Regions from separate parts of the Pantoea cypripedii genome, predicted to be linked through region 2. Evidence: predicted binding sites of a transcription regulator. Region 2 holds the regulator's gene; the other holds the start of a gene.
What was found. The regulator ArgR, encoded in region 2, controls arginine synthesis, uptake and breakdown. The targets are predictions, from matches to a motif close to ANTGAATAAAAATACANT.
Positions count from the first base shown of each region.

Region 1: a site for ArgR is predicted at 4,862-4,879, ahead of argF (ornithine carbamoyltransferase). Genes of this name have one in related genera too.

Region 1 covers NZ_MLJI01000001.1:615,242-622,589, reverse strand. Annotated here, with positions in the region: gene HA50_RS02805 (valine--tRNA ligase) at 2-2,857, shown strand; gene HA50_RS02800 (GNAT family N-acetyltransferase) at 2,926-3,429, shown strand; gene miaE (tRNA isopentenyl-2-thiomethyl-A-37 hydroxylase MiaE) at 3,497-4,258, opposite strand; gene rraB (ribonuclease E inhibitor RraB) at 4,317-4,739, opposite strand; gene argF (ornithine carbamoyltransferase) at 4,904-5,911, shown strand; gene pyrB (aspartate carbamoyltransferase) at 6,154-7,089, shown strand; gene pyrI (aspartate carbamoyltransferase regulatory subunit) at 7,103-7,348, shown strand, end outside.
Region 2 covers NZ_MLJI01000001.1:3,988,587-3,995,934, forward strand. Annotated here, with positions in the region: gene mscM (miniconductance mechanosensitive channel MscM) at 1-386, shown strand, start outside; gene mdh (malate dehydrogenase) at 420-1,355, opposite strand; gene argR (transcriptional regulator ArgR) at 1,786-2,256, shown strand; gene yhcN (peroxide/acid stress response protein YhcN) at 2,746-3,009, shown strand; gene HA50_RS18575 (YdgH/BhsA/McbA-like domain containing protein) at 3,098-3,370, shown strand; gene HA50_RS18580 (barstar family protein) at 3,430-3,699, opposite strand; gene aaeB (p-hydroxybenzoic acid efflux pump subunit AaeB) at 3,874-5,826, opposite strand; gene aaeA (p-hydroxybenzoic acid efflux pump subunit AaeA) at 5,836-6,765, opposite strand; gene aaeX (p-hydroxybenzoic acid efflux pump operon protein AaeX) at 6,774-6,977, opposite strand; gene aaeR (HTH-type transcriptional activator AaeR) at 7,247-7,348, shown strand, end outside.

The DNA of each region.
Region 1 (7,348 bases), 3.4 Mb from region 2:
AATGGAAAAGACATATAACCCGCAAGATATCGAGCAGCCGCTCTACGAGCACTGGGAACAGCAGGGCTACTTTAAACCCAATGGCGATACCAGCCAGGAAAGCTTTTGCATCATGATCCCGCCGCCGAACGTCACCGGCAGCTTGCATATGGGTCACGCCTTCCAGCAGACCATCATGGACACCATGATTCGCTACCAGCGTATGCAGGGTAAAAACACCCTGTGGCAGGCCGGTACTGACCACGCGGGTATCGCTACCCAGATGGTGGTTGAGCGCAAAATCGCGGCTGAAGAAGGCAAAACGCGTCAGGATTACGGTCGCGACGCCTTTATCGACAAAATCTGGCAGTGGAAAGCGGAATCTGGCGGCAATATCTCCCGTCAGATGCGTCGCCTCGGCAACTCGGTTGACTGGGAGCGCGAGCGCTTCACCATGGATGAAGGGCTTTCCAATGCCGTGAAAGAAGTGTTTGTACGCCTGTACAAAGAGAACCTGATTTACCGTGGCAAGCGCCTGGTGAACTGGGATCCGAAACTGCGTACCGCCATTTCTGACCTTGAAGTGGAGAACCGTGAAACCAAAGGTTCCATGTGGCATATCCGCTATCCGCTGGCCGATGGTGCCAAAACCGCGGAAGGTAAAGATTATCTGGTGGTCGCCACCACCCGTCCGGAAACCCTGCTGGGCGATACCGGTGTGGCAGTGAACCCGGAAGATCCGCGCTACAAAGATCTGATCGGCAAAGAACTGATCCTGCCGCTGGTCAACCGTCGCATTCCGATCGTCGGTGATGATCACGCCGATATGGAAAAAGGCACCGGTTGCGTGAAGATCACCCCGGCGCACGACTTTAACGACTACGAAGTCGGTCGTCGTCACGCGCTGCCGATGATCAACATCCTGACTTTCGATGGCGATATCCGTGTCACCGCCGAAGTGCTGGACACCAACGGTGAAGAAACCGATGTGTACAGCAACGAAATCCCGGCGCAGTTCCAGAACATGGAACGTTTTGCCGCGCGTAAAGCGATGGTGGCTGCGGTTGACGCACTCGGCCTGCTGGATGAGGTCAAACCTCACGATCTGACCGTTCCTTACGGCGACCGTGGTGGTGTGGTGATCGAGCCCATGCTGACCGACCAATGGTACGTGCGCACTGCCCCGCTGGCGAAAGTCGCGGTGGAAGCAGTGGAAAACGGCGACATCCAGTTTGTGCCGAAGCAGTACGAAAACATGTATTTCTCCTGGATGCGTGATATTCAGGACTGGTGTATTTCCCGTCAGCTGTGGTGGGGTCATCGCATCCCGGCCTGGTACGACAACCACGGCAACGTGTACGTAGGTCGCACCGAAGAGGAAGTTCGTCAGGAAAATAATCTGGCTGCCGACATCGCGCTGCGCCAGGACGAAGACGTGCTGGATACCTGGTTCTCTTCCGGCCTGTGGACCTTCTCGACCCTCGGCTGGCCGGAGAACACCGAAGCGCTGCGTACCTTCCACCCGACCAGCGTGCTGGTGAGTGGCTTCGACATCATCTTCTTCTGGATTGCCCGCATGATCATGCTGACCATGCACTTCATGAAAGATGAAGACGGCAAACCGCAGGTGCCGTTCAAGACCGTGTATATCACCGGCCTGATCCGCGACGAAGAAGGACAGAAGATGTCCAAGTCGAAAGGTAACGTCATCGATCCGCTGGATATGGTTGACGGCATTTCGCTGGAAGATCTGCTGGAAAAACGTACCGGCAACATGATGCAGCCGCAGCTGGCGGATAAAATCCGTAAACGCACCGAGAAGCAGTTCCCGGACGGGATCGTGCCATCAGGCACCGACGCCCTGCGCTTTACCCTGGCGGCACTGGCGTCAACCGGCCGCGACATCAACTGGGATATGAAGCGCCTGGAAGGCTACCGCAACTTCTGTAACAAGCTGTGGAACGCCAGCCGCTTTGTGCTGATGAACACCGAAGATCAGGATTGTGGTCAGAACGGCGGCGAAATGAAGCTGTCGCTGGCGGATCGCTGGATCCTGACCGAGTTCAACAGCACGGTGAAAGCCTATCGTGAAGCGCTGGACAGCTATCGTTTCGATATCGCGGCGAACCTGCTGTACGACTTCACCTGGAACCAGTTCTGTGACTGGTATCTGGAGCTGACCAAGCCAGTGATGAACAGCGGCAGCGAAGCGGAACTGCGCGGCACGCGTAATACGCTGGTCACCGTGCTGGAAGCGTTGCTGCGCCTGGCGCACCCGATTATTCCGTTTATCACCGAAACCATCTGGCAGCGTGTCAAAGGCCTGAAAAATATCAGCGACGATACCATCATGCTGCAACCGTTCCCGCAGTACGATGCGGCGAAAGAAGATGCCGTGGCCAAAGCGGATATCGAGTGGATGAAGCAGGCGATTGTCGCGGTACGTAATATCCGTGCCGAAATGAACATCGCACTGAGCAAGCCGCTGGATGTGCTGCTGCGTGATTGCTCCCCTGCGGCGCTGCGTCGCGTGGAAGAGAACCGCAACTTCCTGTCGCGTCTGGCGCGCCTGGAAAGCCTGACCATTCTGCCTGCGGGCGAGAAAGGCCCGGTATCGGTGACCAAGATCGTTGAAGGCGCGGAGCTGCTGATCCCGATGGCGGATCTGGTCAACAAAGACGCGGAGCTGGATCGTCTGGCTAAAGAGCTGACCAAGCTTGATGTTGAGATCGAGAAGATCCAGACCAAGCTGGCGAACGAAGGCTTTGTCGCCCGCGCACCGGAAGCGGTGGTGGCGAAGGAGCGCGAGCGTGCAGCAGAGCTGGAACAATCGAAAGCAAAACTGATTGAACAGCAGGGCGTGATTGCGGCATTGTAAGCGTTTCAGGCCAACTGCTTAACCGAAGCCGGGCACTGCCCGGCTTTTTTATATCGGATGAGATGATAATGACCACCGTCACCCCACTGAATCTTCAGGTGCGCCCGATTACTGCTGCCGATAATCCGCTGATTGCGCAGGTGATTCGCGCGGTGTCTGCCGAGTTCGGTCTGACCGCAGACAAAGGCTATACCGTGTCCGATCCCAACCTGGATCGTTTGTTTGAGTTGTATAGCGAAACGAACAGCGCCTACTGGATTGTCGAGCATCAGGGCAAGGTGCTGGGCGGGGGCGGCGTGGCACCACTGGCATGCAGTGCGCCAGATATTTGTGAATTGCAAAAGATGTACTTTATGCCGGAAGTGCGCGGCTTTGGCCTGGCGCGTGATCTGGCACTGCGCGCGATGGATTATGCGCGCCAGCAGGGGTTTCGCCGCTGTTATCTGGAAACCACCGGCAGCCTGACGCGTGCCATTAAGTTATATGAATCGCTCGGTTTTACGCTGATTGAAGAAGCGCTGGGCTGCACCGGGCATGTGGATTGCGAAGTACGGATGCTACGGACCCTGTAGCCGCGCGATTTATCGCGCGGGTTTGTACACGCGCCAAAAACATTGCGCGATAAATCGCGCCGCTACGTCAGAAGGTCGGTACACCGCTATGAAAACGCAGCTCCGTATCCGGTTCGCTGATTAACCGCCCTTCTGCCTCACCAATGGCGCGTACGCGTGGTGCGATATCCTTCGGCGATATCTGCGCCGCCAGCGCCAGATAATCCTGGTAATGACGTGCTTCTGAACGCAGCAGGGAAATGTAGAATTTCTCCAGTTGCTCATCCAGATACGGTGCCAGGCTGGCAAAACGTTCGCAGGAACGCGCTTCAATGTAAGCGCCACAAATCAGCTTATCCACCAGCGTATCCGGTTCATGTGTGGTGACTTCACGCAGCAATCCCTTCGCGTAGCGGCTGGCGGTGATTTTGCGATACGGCAGATCGCGCGCCTGCATGATTTCCCATACCTGATAAAAATGATGCAGCTCTTCTTTGATCAGCAGCACCATCTTTTCCACCAAATCATCCGCCCACGGCAGTTCATTACGCACGATGATACTTTTGGTCAGATTCTTATGGGCGTTGATAAAGTTGCTGTCGTGATTTTCACCAAAGATGAAATCTTCATAAGGCTGTAGCCACGCCAGAATGGCGTCACCACTGGGCTTATCCGCGACATATTTGCGAATCAGCCAGACGGCGGTTTGTGCCGCTTTCAACTCGCATACCATATGATCGGTCAGCAGCAACGTCAGATTTTCTGGTTTGCGCGCTTCATCAATCCACGCCTGCGGCGTGCGGCAATGCAGAAACTGATGGATAGGTTCTAACAGCGGGGCGTAATTCATCGGTTGTCTTTGTCTTGCGGGGAATTGAGTTCGGGCGGCCTGCGCCGCCCGTTAAGCCTTAGTGACGCACACCGTTGTCGTCTTCATCGTCGATAAAGTCGCCGTCGTCATCTTCGTCTTCAGCATCCGGGTCTTCAAAATAGGTTCCCCAGCCGTCGTAATCGACGTTGTATTTACCCGCCAGGTTCACCAGTTGCTCAACCTGCGCATCGATCAGCTCGGGTTTCAACGCCGCTTCGCTCAGAATATCGACACACATCACCGTGCTGCCATCTTCCAGCTCCAGTTCCTCCGGCTCGGTGACTTCGTAGCCCAGCTTGAAGGCATCAACCGCTGCTTTTTCCAGCGAGTCAAAATTGTTGCAGGAGAGATGATGCTCGATGGTGTAGAGCGCATCCGGATCGCTGCCATCTTCCAGTAATTCATCAATGATCAACCGCGTCTCTTCGCGTTGTTCTTCCAGCAATGCTTCGTATGCCATGGTGATGTCCTCAAAATGTTCGGCAATGAATGCAATTATTTTCCCACACTGCCTCGCGCGCCACTACTCAAAACACAAAGTTTCTTAACGTCGGGGTTGAAAATGCATATTCATACGGTTAGATTGAATTTTAATTCATTTATGATGATCACACGGAGAGCTGTATGAGTCAGCTGAATCAACGTCATTTCCTGAGATTGCTGGATTTCACCCCAGCAGAAATTGATTACCTGTTAAGTCTTGCCGGTGAATTAAAACACGCAAAGAAAAACGCCAGCGAAACGCAGTACCTGAAAGGTAAAAACATCGCGCTCATCTTCGAAAAAGACTCGACCCGTACCCGTTGCTCTTTCGAAGTTGCCGCTTACGACCAGGGTGCTAACGTCACTTACCTCGGCCCGAGCGGCAGCCAGATCGGCCATAAAGAGTCGATGAAAGATACCGCGCGCGTGCTGGGACGCATGTATGACGGCATCCAGTACCGTGGCTACGGCCAGGCGCTGGTGGAAACCCTTGCCGAATATGCTGGCGTGCCGGTATGGAACGGGCTGACCACCGAGTTCCATCCGACGCAGCTGCTGGCGGATCTCCTCACCATGCAGGAACATCTGCCGCAAAAATCCCTGAGCGAAATGACGCTGGTGTACGTCGGTGACGCCCGCAACAACATGGGCAACAGCATGCTGGAAGCGGCAGCGCTGGTCGGGCTGGATCTGCGTCTGGTGGCACCGAAAGGCTGCTGGCCGGAAGAACAACTGGTGGAGCAGTGCCGTGTGGCGGCACAGAAAACCGGTGGCAAAATTACCCTGACGGAAGATATCGCCGAAGGCGTGCAGGGTGCCGATTTCATCTACACTGACGTATGGGTATCGATGGGCGAAGCCAAATCGGTATGGGCCGATCGTATCGCCCTGCTGCGCCCGTATCAGGTCAACAGCGCGATGCTGGCGCTCACCGGCAATCCGCAGGTTAAATTCCTGCACTGCCTGCCCGCCTTCCACGACGATCAAACCACCCTCGGACACCAGATGGCCGAGCAGTACGGTCTGCAAGACGGCATGGAAGTCAGCAATGACGTGTTTGAGTCGGAGCACAGCATCGTATTTGATCAGGCAGAGAACCGTATGCACACCATCAAAGCGGTGATGGTCGCCACGCTGGGGCAGCCGTAACAGCCGCCAGGGCAAACGTTTACCTCGCCGCGATTTTTGCTTGATGCAAATCAGTGAATGCGTATAATGCGCCACAATTTGCCGGGAGGAAGCATGCAACAGCGCAGCGCACAATTTGACGCTCCATTACGCCAGAAAGCTGGCGGCGCATCTGTTTCTTTCCGTCATCAATCGATCGCAAAAAAAGCCCCTTAAGCAGGGGCTTTTTTTGTCCGTCATCCGGCAGCGCAGAGGAGAGAGCTATGGCCAACCCGCTATATCGTAAGCACATTATTTCTATTAACGATCTCAGCCGCGACGAGCTGGAGCTGGTACTGCATACCGCTGCACAGCTGAAAGCGCATCCACAGCCAGAGCTGCTGAAGCACAACGTGATTGCCAGCTGCTTCTTTGAAGCCTCGACGCGTACCCGCCTGTCGTTCGAAACCGCCATCCATCGCCTCGGTGCCTCGGTGGTGGGTTTTGCTGACGGCAGCAACACTTCGCTCGGTAAGAAAGGTGAAACGCTTGCCGATACCATCTCGGTGATTGGCACCTATGTTGATGCCATCGTGATGCGCCATCCGCAGGAAGGGGCCGCTCGCCTTGCGACCGAGTTTTCCGGCGGCGTGCCGATTCTTAATGCCGGTGACGGTGCCAACCAGCATCCGACCCAAACCCTGCTCGACCTGTTTACCATTCGCGAAACCCAGAGCCGTCTGGATAACCTGAATGTGGCGATGGTCGGTGACCTGAAATATGGCCGTACCGTGCATTCCCTGACTCAGGCGCTGGCAAAATTCGACGGCAACCGCTTCTTCTTTATCGCCCCTGATGCGCTGGCGATGCCGTCTTACATCACCGATATGCTGGATGAACGCAACATCAGCTGGTCACGTCATGACAGCATCGAAGAAGTGCTGCCGCAGCTGGATATCCTGTATATGACACGCGTGCAGAAAGAGCGTCTCGACCCGTCGGAATACGCCAACGTTAAGGCCCAGTTCATTCTGCGCGCCAGCGACCTGGTAGGGGCACGCGACAATATGAAGGTGCTGCATCCGCTGCCCCGCATTGATGAGATCACCACCGACGTCGATAGCACGCCACACGCCTGGTATTTCCAGCAGGCGGGTAACGGCATCTTCGCCCGCCAGGCGCTGCTGGCGCTGGTCCTGAATCGCGACCTGGCCCTGTAAGGAGGAAAACAGCATGACACACGATAACAAATTGCAGGTTGAAGCCATCAAACGCGGCACGGTGATTGACCATATCCCGGCACAGGTTGGCTTTAAGTTACTGTCGCTGTTTCGCCTGACGGAAACCGATCAGCGCATCACCATTGGTTTGAATCTGCCTTCCGGTGAAATGGGACGTAAGGATCTGATCAAGATCGAAAACACCTTCCTGACCGACGATCAAATCAACCAGCTGGCGGTGTATGCGCCGCATGCCACC
Region 2 (7,348 bases):
TTAACTGGTCGCTGTCCGACTCGGTGACACGCGTCGTGCTGACTATTCCAGCCCCCGCCGGGGTGAACAGCGACGAAGTGACAAACCTGCTTAAACAGGCGGCAGAGCGCTGTACCTATGTGCTGGATATGCCCGCACCGGATGTTTTCCTTGTCGATTTACAGCAGGGGATTCAGCTGTTTGAGCTGCGCGTTTACGCTGCCGAAATGGGACATCGCATGCCGCTGCGCCATGAGCTGCATCAGTTGATTCTGCATGGTTTCGCTGCGCACGGCATTGAAATGCCCTTCCCGCCTTTCCAGGTACGTATGGAAACGCTGGGCAAGAAGACACCGGCCAGTAACGGCGCACCTGCGGCACGGAATTTTAAATCAGGTGGGTTGTAAAAGTTGCGGCGCGATAAATCGCGCCGCTGCAGGTTACTTCACAAACTCCTCGCCCTGGGCGATATCTTTTTTCAGCGTATCCAGCATACCGGTCAATGCCTGCTGCTCAAAAGCGCTGAGCGGCCCGAGCGGTCGCCGCTCAACGATGCCGTTTTTGCCCAGCAGCAGCGGCTGTGAGAAGAATCGGGCGTATTCACCATCCCCTTCCACATAAGCACATTCCACCACATTGGCTTCGCCCTGCATGGCGCGCACCAGCGACAGACCAAAGCGCGCGGCTGCTTGTCCCATCGACAGCGTCGCAGAACCGCCTCCTGCCTTGGCTTCCACCACTTCGGTACCGGCGTTTTGGATCCGTTTGGTCAAATCCGCGACTTCCTGCTCGCTGAAGCTGACGCCTTTTACCTGCGATAGCAGCGGCAGAATAGTGACGCCCGAATGGCCACCCACCACCGGCACGTCAATCTCGCCCGGTTGTTTGCCCTTCAACGCCGCAACAAAAGTATTGCCGCGAATAATATCCAGGGTGGTGACACCAAACAGGCGGTTTTTATCGTATACCCCGGCTTTCTTCAGCACTTCCGCCGCAATCGCGACCGTGGTGTTAACCGGGTTGGTGATAACGCCAATCAGGGCTTTTGGTGCAGTGCTCGCCACCTGTTCAATCAGGTTGCGGACAATGCCTGCGTTAACGTTAAAGAGGTCGGCGCGATCCATGCCGGGTTTACGTGCCACTCCGGCGGAGATCAGCACCACATCGGCTCCCTTCAGTGCGGGCGTGGCATCTTCACCACTGAAACCCTCAACTTTCACTGCGGTGGGAATATGGCTGAGATCCACAGCCACACCCGGCGTTACCGGGGCGATGTCATAGAGCGAGAGAGCTGAACCTGCGGGTAATTGGGTCTTGAGCAGCAGTGCAAGCGCCTGGCCAATACCACCAGCGGCACCGAGAACGGCAACTTTCATCCTGGACTCCTTATTAAGGTGGGGCAGAGATATGCCGGGTTTCCATCAGGTTACGAGTGTAATCAACTTCTCAGGCGATAGCGACAAGGCCTGTCGCGCTATAAACACTGACGCCGCAATTCGGCTCCCGAGACATCCACACTTCAGAAGTCGCCTGAATGATCATAGGTCGCAGCCAGAAGACAAGGGTCGGCAATGATCAGTCATTTTGTTGTTACCACATCAATAATATAACAACATTGCAACCTTCGCTTTTGCGTGTCACCCCGCGATTTTGGTGCAGCGGGAAATCTCTGTTATGATCGCCGCCCCGCGGGTTGTCCCGGCGAAATTCTCACCTGGTTTATTGCATAAAAATTCATTTAAATGCATAATAATTTATCTGCTACGGGCCTGTTGCCTGATGCATCCCTCTTTTTATTGGTAACCTATGCGAAACCCATCTAAACAGGACGACCTGATCAAGGCGTTCAAGGCCCTATTGAAAGAAGAGAAATTCAGCTCTCAGGGCGAAATTGTGCAGGCGCTGCAGGAAGACGGCTTCGAGAATATCAACCAGTCAAAAGTTTCTCGTATGCTGACTAAGTTCGGTGCGGTGCGTACCCGCAACGCGAAAATGGAGATGGTGTATTGTCTGCCAGCCGAATTGGGTGTCCCCACCACCACCAGCCCGCTGAAAAACCTGGTGCTGGATATCGACTATAACGATGCGCTGGTGGTGATTCATACCAGCCCTGGCGCTGCACAGCTGATTGCCCGCCTGCTGGATTCTCTCGGCAAGGCTGAAGGCATCCTCGGCACCATCGCCGGTGATGACACCATCTTTATTACCCCCGCGCGTAGCTTTACCGTGAAGCAATTGCACGACGCTATCCTGGTTTTATTCGAACAAGAACTATAAAACCCTGCCTGCTACCGGCAGATTACCTGCCGGTAACAATCCTGCTATCTCCCCTTCTGCCGCCGCGCTTAAGCCAAAACACCCAGCAAACAATGCATTAAGCATATTCCCACCCGTTCTCACTCCCCTGGATGATTGGTAGGACCTTTTGGCCTGCTTAACCTTTCGCGCTATTTTACACTGCTTTACATACCAACATCAGCTGTATTGCCCACTCAATGCGTATCAGCCAGCTGGATCAACCGGGATATTTCGCACAGAAAGATAAAATGACATAGCCCCTTGTTTTTACATGTAATTAACAGTGAATGGACAGAAACCAGGCGGTTTTTATAACTCTCAGTTATTAAAAGTTGTCATAAGGATAAAGAATAACAACCAAACATTATTAGCTGAATATTAATTTCATGGGTGATTAGATCTATACTTCTTTTCGTGATGCAAATCACAGTGAATAAAAAGAGAAAAACAAAAGACGAGGAAATAATCATGAAAGTTAAAACTACTATCGCAACCCTGAGCGTTCTATCCGCCCTGTCATTTGGTGCTTTCGCCGCAGATTCTATCAATGCCGATCAGGCCATGAATCTGCAACCGGCCGGCACCATCAGTGTCAGCGGCACCGCCGGTTCGCCGATGGATATCCATCAGCAGCTGAGTGAAAAAGCAGACCAGCAAGGTGCTAAAGCTTACCGCGTCATCGAAGCGCGTAATGACAACACCTATCACGCTACCGCTGAGCTTTATAAATAAGTTTGCTGAAACAAGATGAGCATGAAAGGCAGCCCATTTGAGACGCAGTTGCGCTCAGGTTGCCAGACAAAATTCAGGAGAGTGAATCATGAAAACCAAATTATCTATCGCAGTTCTGAGCCTGGCCTCCGTTCTTTCTTTCGGTGCCAGCGCTGCCAACCTGATCACTAACGAACAGGCAGACAGCATGAATCTGCAACCGCTGAACCAAACCATCAGCGTAAGTGGTCGTGATGGCGACCAGATGAATATCCGTCAGGAGCTGTCAGCCAAAGCGGATGCTCAGGGTGCCAGCCACTACCGCATCATTGAAAACAATCAGAATGACACCTACCACGTCACTGCTGAACTGTATAAGTAATTCCTCGTCAACTGCTTGACGAACCCTTTGGCCCCGCTCGCCGGGGCCCTTTTTTGTTGTTACTTCACATTAAAGCGGAGCTGGCCTTCCAGCTCCTCTTCTGCTTCATCAAACAACAGAATCAACGCGCCATAACGGCGCTTCTGTCCCTTTCCTAAGTGAATAAATTCAATCTCCAGCGGCAACGGCAGTTGATCGCCAGTCACCGCTTCCCAGAGATCGTCCAGATCAATAATCGCTAAATCCGCCAGCGCAAAACGGTCACTGAACTGACGGAAAAAATGCGCCTGATCGACGATTTCATCGAAATCAAAACGTTCGATTCTCATCATGACGATCCTCTCTGTGCCACTGCTGATTAAAGCGTTGAAATGATTGTGTCGTTGCAAAAGAAGGGGGACATCCTGCTCCGCCTGCCAGTTTGCATCCTGTCAGGAAAGTATAGATGGCATTATCCGGGGGTTTTGTGACAGCGGGCCGCGCGATAAACGCGGCGGCCCGTTTTAGATTTGAATCAATGTGTTGCGGTACTTGCTCAACATCGCGGCTAACCGTTTCACTGGCTCGGTCACGCTGCCTGGTGCCGCATATTGCTGGAGTTTTTCCTGGTAGATATCCAGCTCCTGCAATAGCCGCTCAAAATAGACGCGTCGTTTATCATCGCTACGTGTCGAAATAACCTGGTCGGCAGTGGCGCGCAGCTGACGGTGGTAAGCCGACAGATCCGCATTGATCGGGACTTCTGCGTTACGTAAGCGCTGATGACCGATAATCAACGTCAGGGCGATACGATATTTATTGATATCACCGGGGAACAGGTTGAGCAGCAGGAACAATTGCTGATACAGCGCGGGCAGATGGTTCTCCCGGCGACGTGCCTGGTTGGTGGTCATGGCCGACACAGCCGCATACATAAAGCGGTTGAGCAGCTTACGTCCGGTACGCTCTTTCGATTTATCGCGAATCAGCAGAATCACCATCATCGCCACAAAACAGCCAATGACCTGACCGAGTGCGTTATCGAGAAACACGTTGAACTCGAACTTCATCGGGTTATCGAGCACCAGCACGTTGATCGTACCGATCAGCGCCCCGAGCGTGCCGATCTGACGGCGCTGCACGAAAATCCCGCCAACAAAACCCAGCAGACCAATGGCAATACACAGCAGCAACATGCTTTGCTGAGTGGAAGGCATAATGTAGATAAAGTACAGCGCACCCAGTGGTACCGCGACGCTCATACCGTACAGGAAGTCTTTCGCCATCATCAGCGGGTTTGGCATACGCATCGCCAGCGCGGTGATTACCGCCAGCATCACCATACAACCGCTACCGGAAGTCCAGCCGGTATAGAGCCAGAACAGCGAGCCAAGCGCGGTAGCGACGAAAGTACGCACACCGTTAATCATCGCATGATGGGTTTCGGCAGAGCGCGCCTGAATCACAACTTCACGCTCAAGAATGCCCTCTTCCAGCGTGGTGATACGGCTGTTACTTTTCACGCCGTTAATCAGCAGCAGGTATTCAGTGGCGGCACCGACCCAACTGGCCAGCGTCAGTGGCGTGGTTTTACTGCTGACACCAATCACCCGACGCATAATCTTCATGCGCTTGTGGACATCATCAACGCTGCTGACGTCTTTCTCGATTAACAGGCGATATTGCGGCGGAATATAATCCGCACGTGAATTCTGGATCAGGAAAGTTTCGGCCGCCTGGGTAATCAGCGTTAACGACAGCGTGTTTAGCATCTGCAAACGACGGTTGCTGTTCTGCCAGCGCGATGATTCCATCATCAGTTGGCTGCGCATGCTGTTCAATGCTGTGGTACGGCGTACCAGCGCGCCCCAGGCTTTATCAACCTCGTCTTTATCACCGTGAGCAACACACAGTTGCAGCAGTTTGTACTGTGCCACCAGCAATGCATCCACTTCCTGGTCGATGACTTTTTTAATCGAACGTGGCGAGAAAATCATGTCCGCCAGAATGGCGCAGAGAATACCCAGTACGATTTCGCTGCAACGTTCCACCGCAAATTGCGGGGCCAGCGTCAGACCACCGCTGGCATCGGCGGTGACCACAATAATCAGCGCGGTGTAACCGGCCAAACCGAGGGCATAGGAATTTTCGACTTTGATCAGCGAAGAGAGCCAGACGCAAAGTCCGGCCCACAGGCAGCACAGCAGCAGCATCACCACCGGTGCACGCACTGTCGCAATCATAATGGTCAGGGCCGCGATACAGCCGATGAAGGTGCCGATAATACGCAGAATACCGCGGTAACGCAGCGCGCCGGAGTAGGGATCGCCCCCGGCGGCAAAGGCGGTGCCACCCGCCACAATCCCGGCAGTCATCACTGCCCAGCGCGGCGTTTCCAGATTGAAGTGAAAGCCAATCATCAGCGCTGCTACCAGCGCAAATGTCAGCTTCACCGGGAAACGCAGGAACTCAATCATATCGCCCTCTTAACCAAACTCACGCAGGCGATTGAAAAACTGGGTCATTGGCGAGACTTTCGTCTGGCGATCTTTATCACCGGTGATCACCACGGTCGCAGTGGTACCCGCCGGGAAGCGATTACCTGGCTGATCATCAAGATGAATACGTACCGGTACACGCTGCGCCAGACGCACCCATTCCAGATTGGAATCGACGGTGGCCATACCTTTGCTATCGACGCTACTGCTGCTGTTGGTGACACCCGCCGCAATGCTATCGACAGTGCCGCGCAGCACGGTATTGCTACCCAGCGGCGTGATTTCGGCACGGAAACCCGGACGCACGCCATTCAGCTTGGTCTCTTCCATATAAGCCATCACATAGAAGGAATGCTGCTGTACCAGCGCGACGGCAACGGAGCCACGCGTGATGAACTCACCTTCATACACATTGAGGTTGGTGACCCAGCCGTCAGAGGGGGCTTTGATGGTGGTGCGATCAAGATCGATCACCGCCAGATCGCGCGTCGCGATGGCTTTCGCCAGCTGATGCTCGGTGGTGGTCAGGTCGTTGTTCGCCTGATCGATGGCCTCACGCGACATCGCACTGGTGCCGAGCTGATTACGGCGTGCAGCTTCACGACGTTTTTCGTTAGCCACCGCCTGGTAATACTCAACGTCGGCCTGGGCCTGATCCAGCGCCATCTGGTAACGCGGACGGTCAACCACGAACAGCGTGTCGCCCTTTTTAACCAGTTGGTTATCATGGACCGGCACATCGGTGATCAAACCGGTGACATCCGGAGAGATCGCCACGACGTCGGCGGAGAATTTTGCATCACGCGTCCACGGGGATTCGGTGTAGAACACCCAGGCGCGGAAGATGATCACGATAGCGATGACAACCAGCAGGAGAGTAATCGCGTAGCGCGCGATTTTTCTTATTAGCGCTTTCACTTAAAACCTCAGACGAATAAACGGGATACAAGGTAAAACACACAGCAGTACAACGCTGTGTTAAAAAGTGCCGGATGCCAGACCAGATCATACAATCCACTTGGCGTCAGCACGCGTTTCACCAGCCAGAACAGCGCCAGCGAAACAATCAGTTCAATGAAGATGGGCGGGAAAGACAGCCCAAATACGACAAATACCGGAAGCACACTCATTACGGATCCTTAGTTCGACCTTGCCGGATTGCACCGATACCTGCCCGTACGCCACAAAACACGACGGGTTGATGATAGTGGGATGACGGGTAGACTGATGGCAACATTCAGGCCGTTTGAGCTAATCATAGCGTATCATCTGACAAACATGGACAGATTTGCTGCCATGTTCAGGTGCGGTGAAAAGACCCAGCGTGCGTATAGTAACGCGCTTGACTATACGTTTTCTACATATTGTGAGCTAAATCACTTTTTAGCCAGAGTAAACAATGGAACGACTTAAAGGCATGTCCATCTTCGCCAAAGTGGTTGAATTAGGTTCCTTTACCGCCGCGGCTCGTCAGCTTCATCTGAGCGTTTCGTCTATCAGC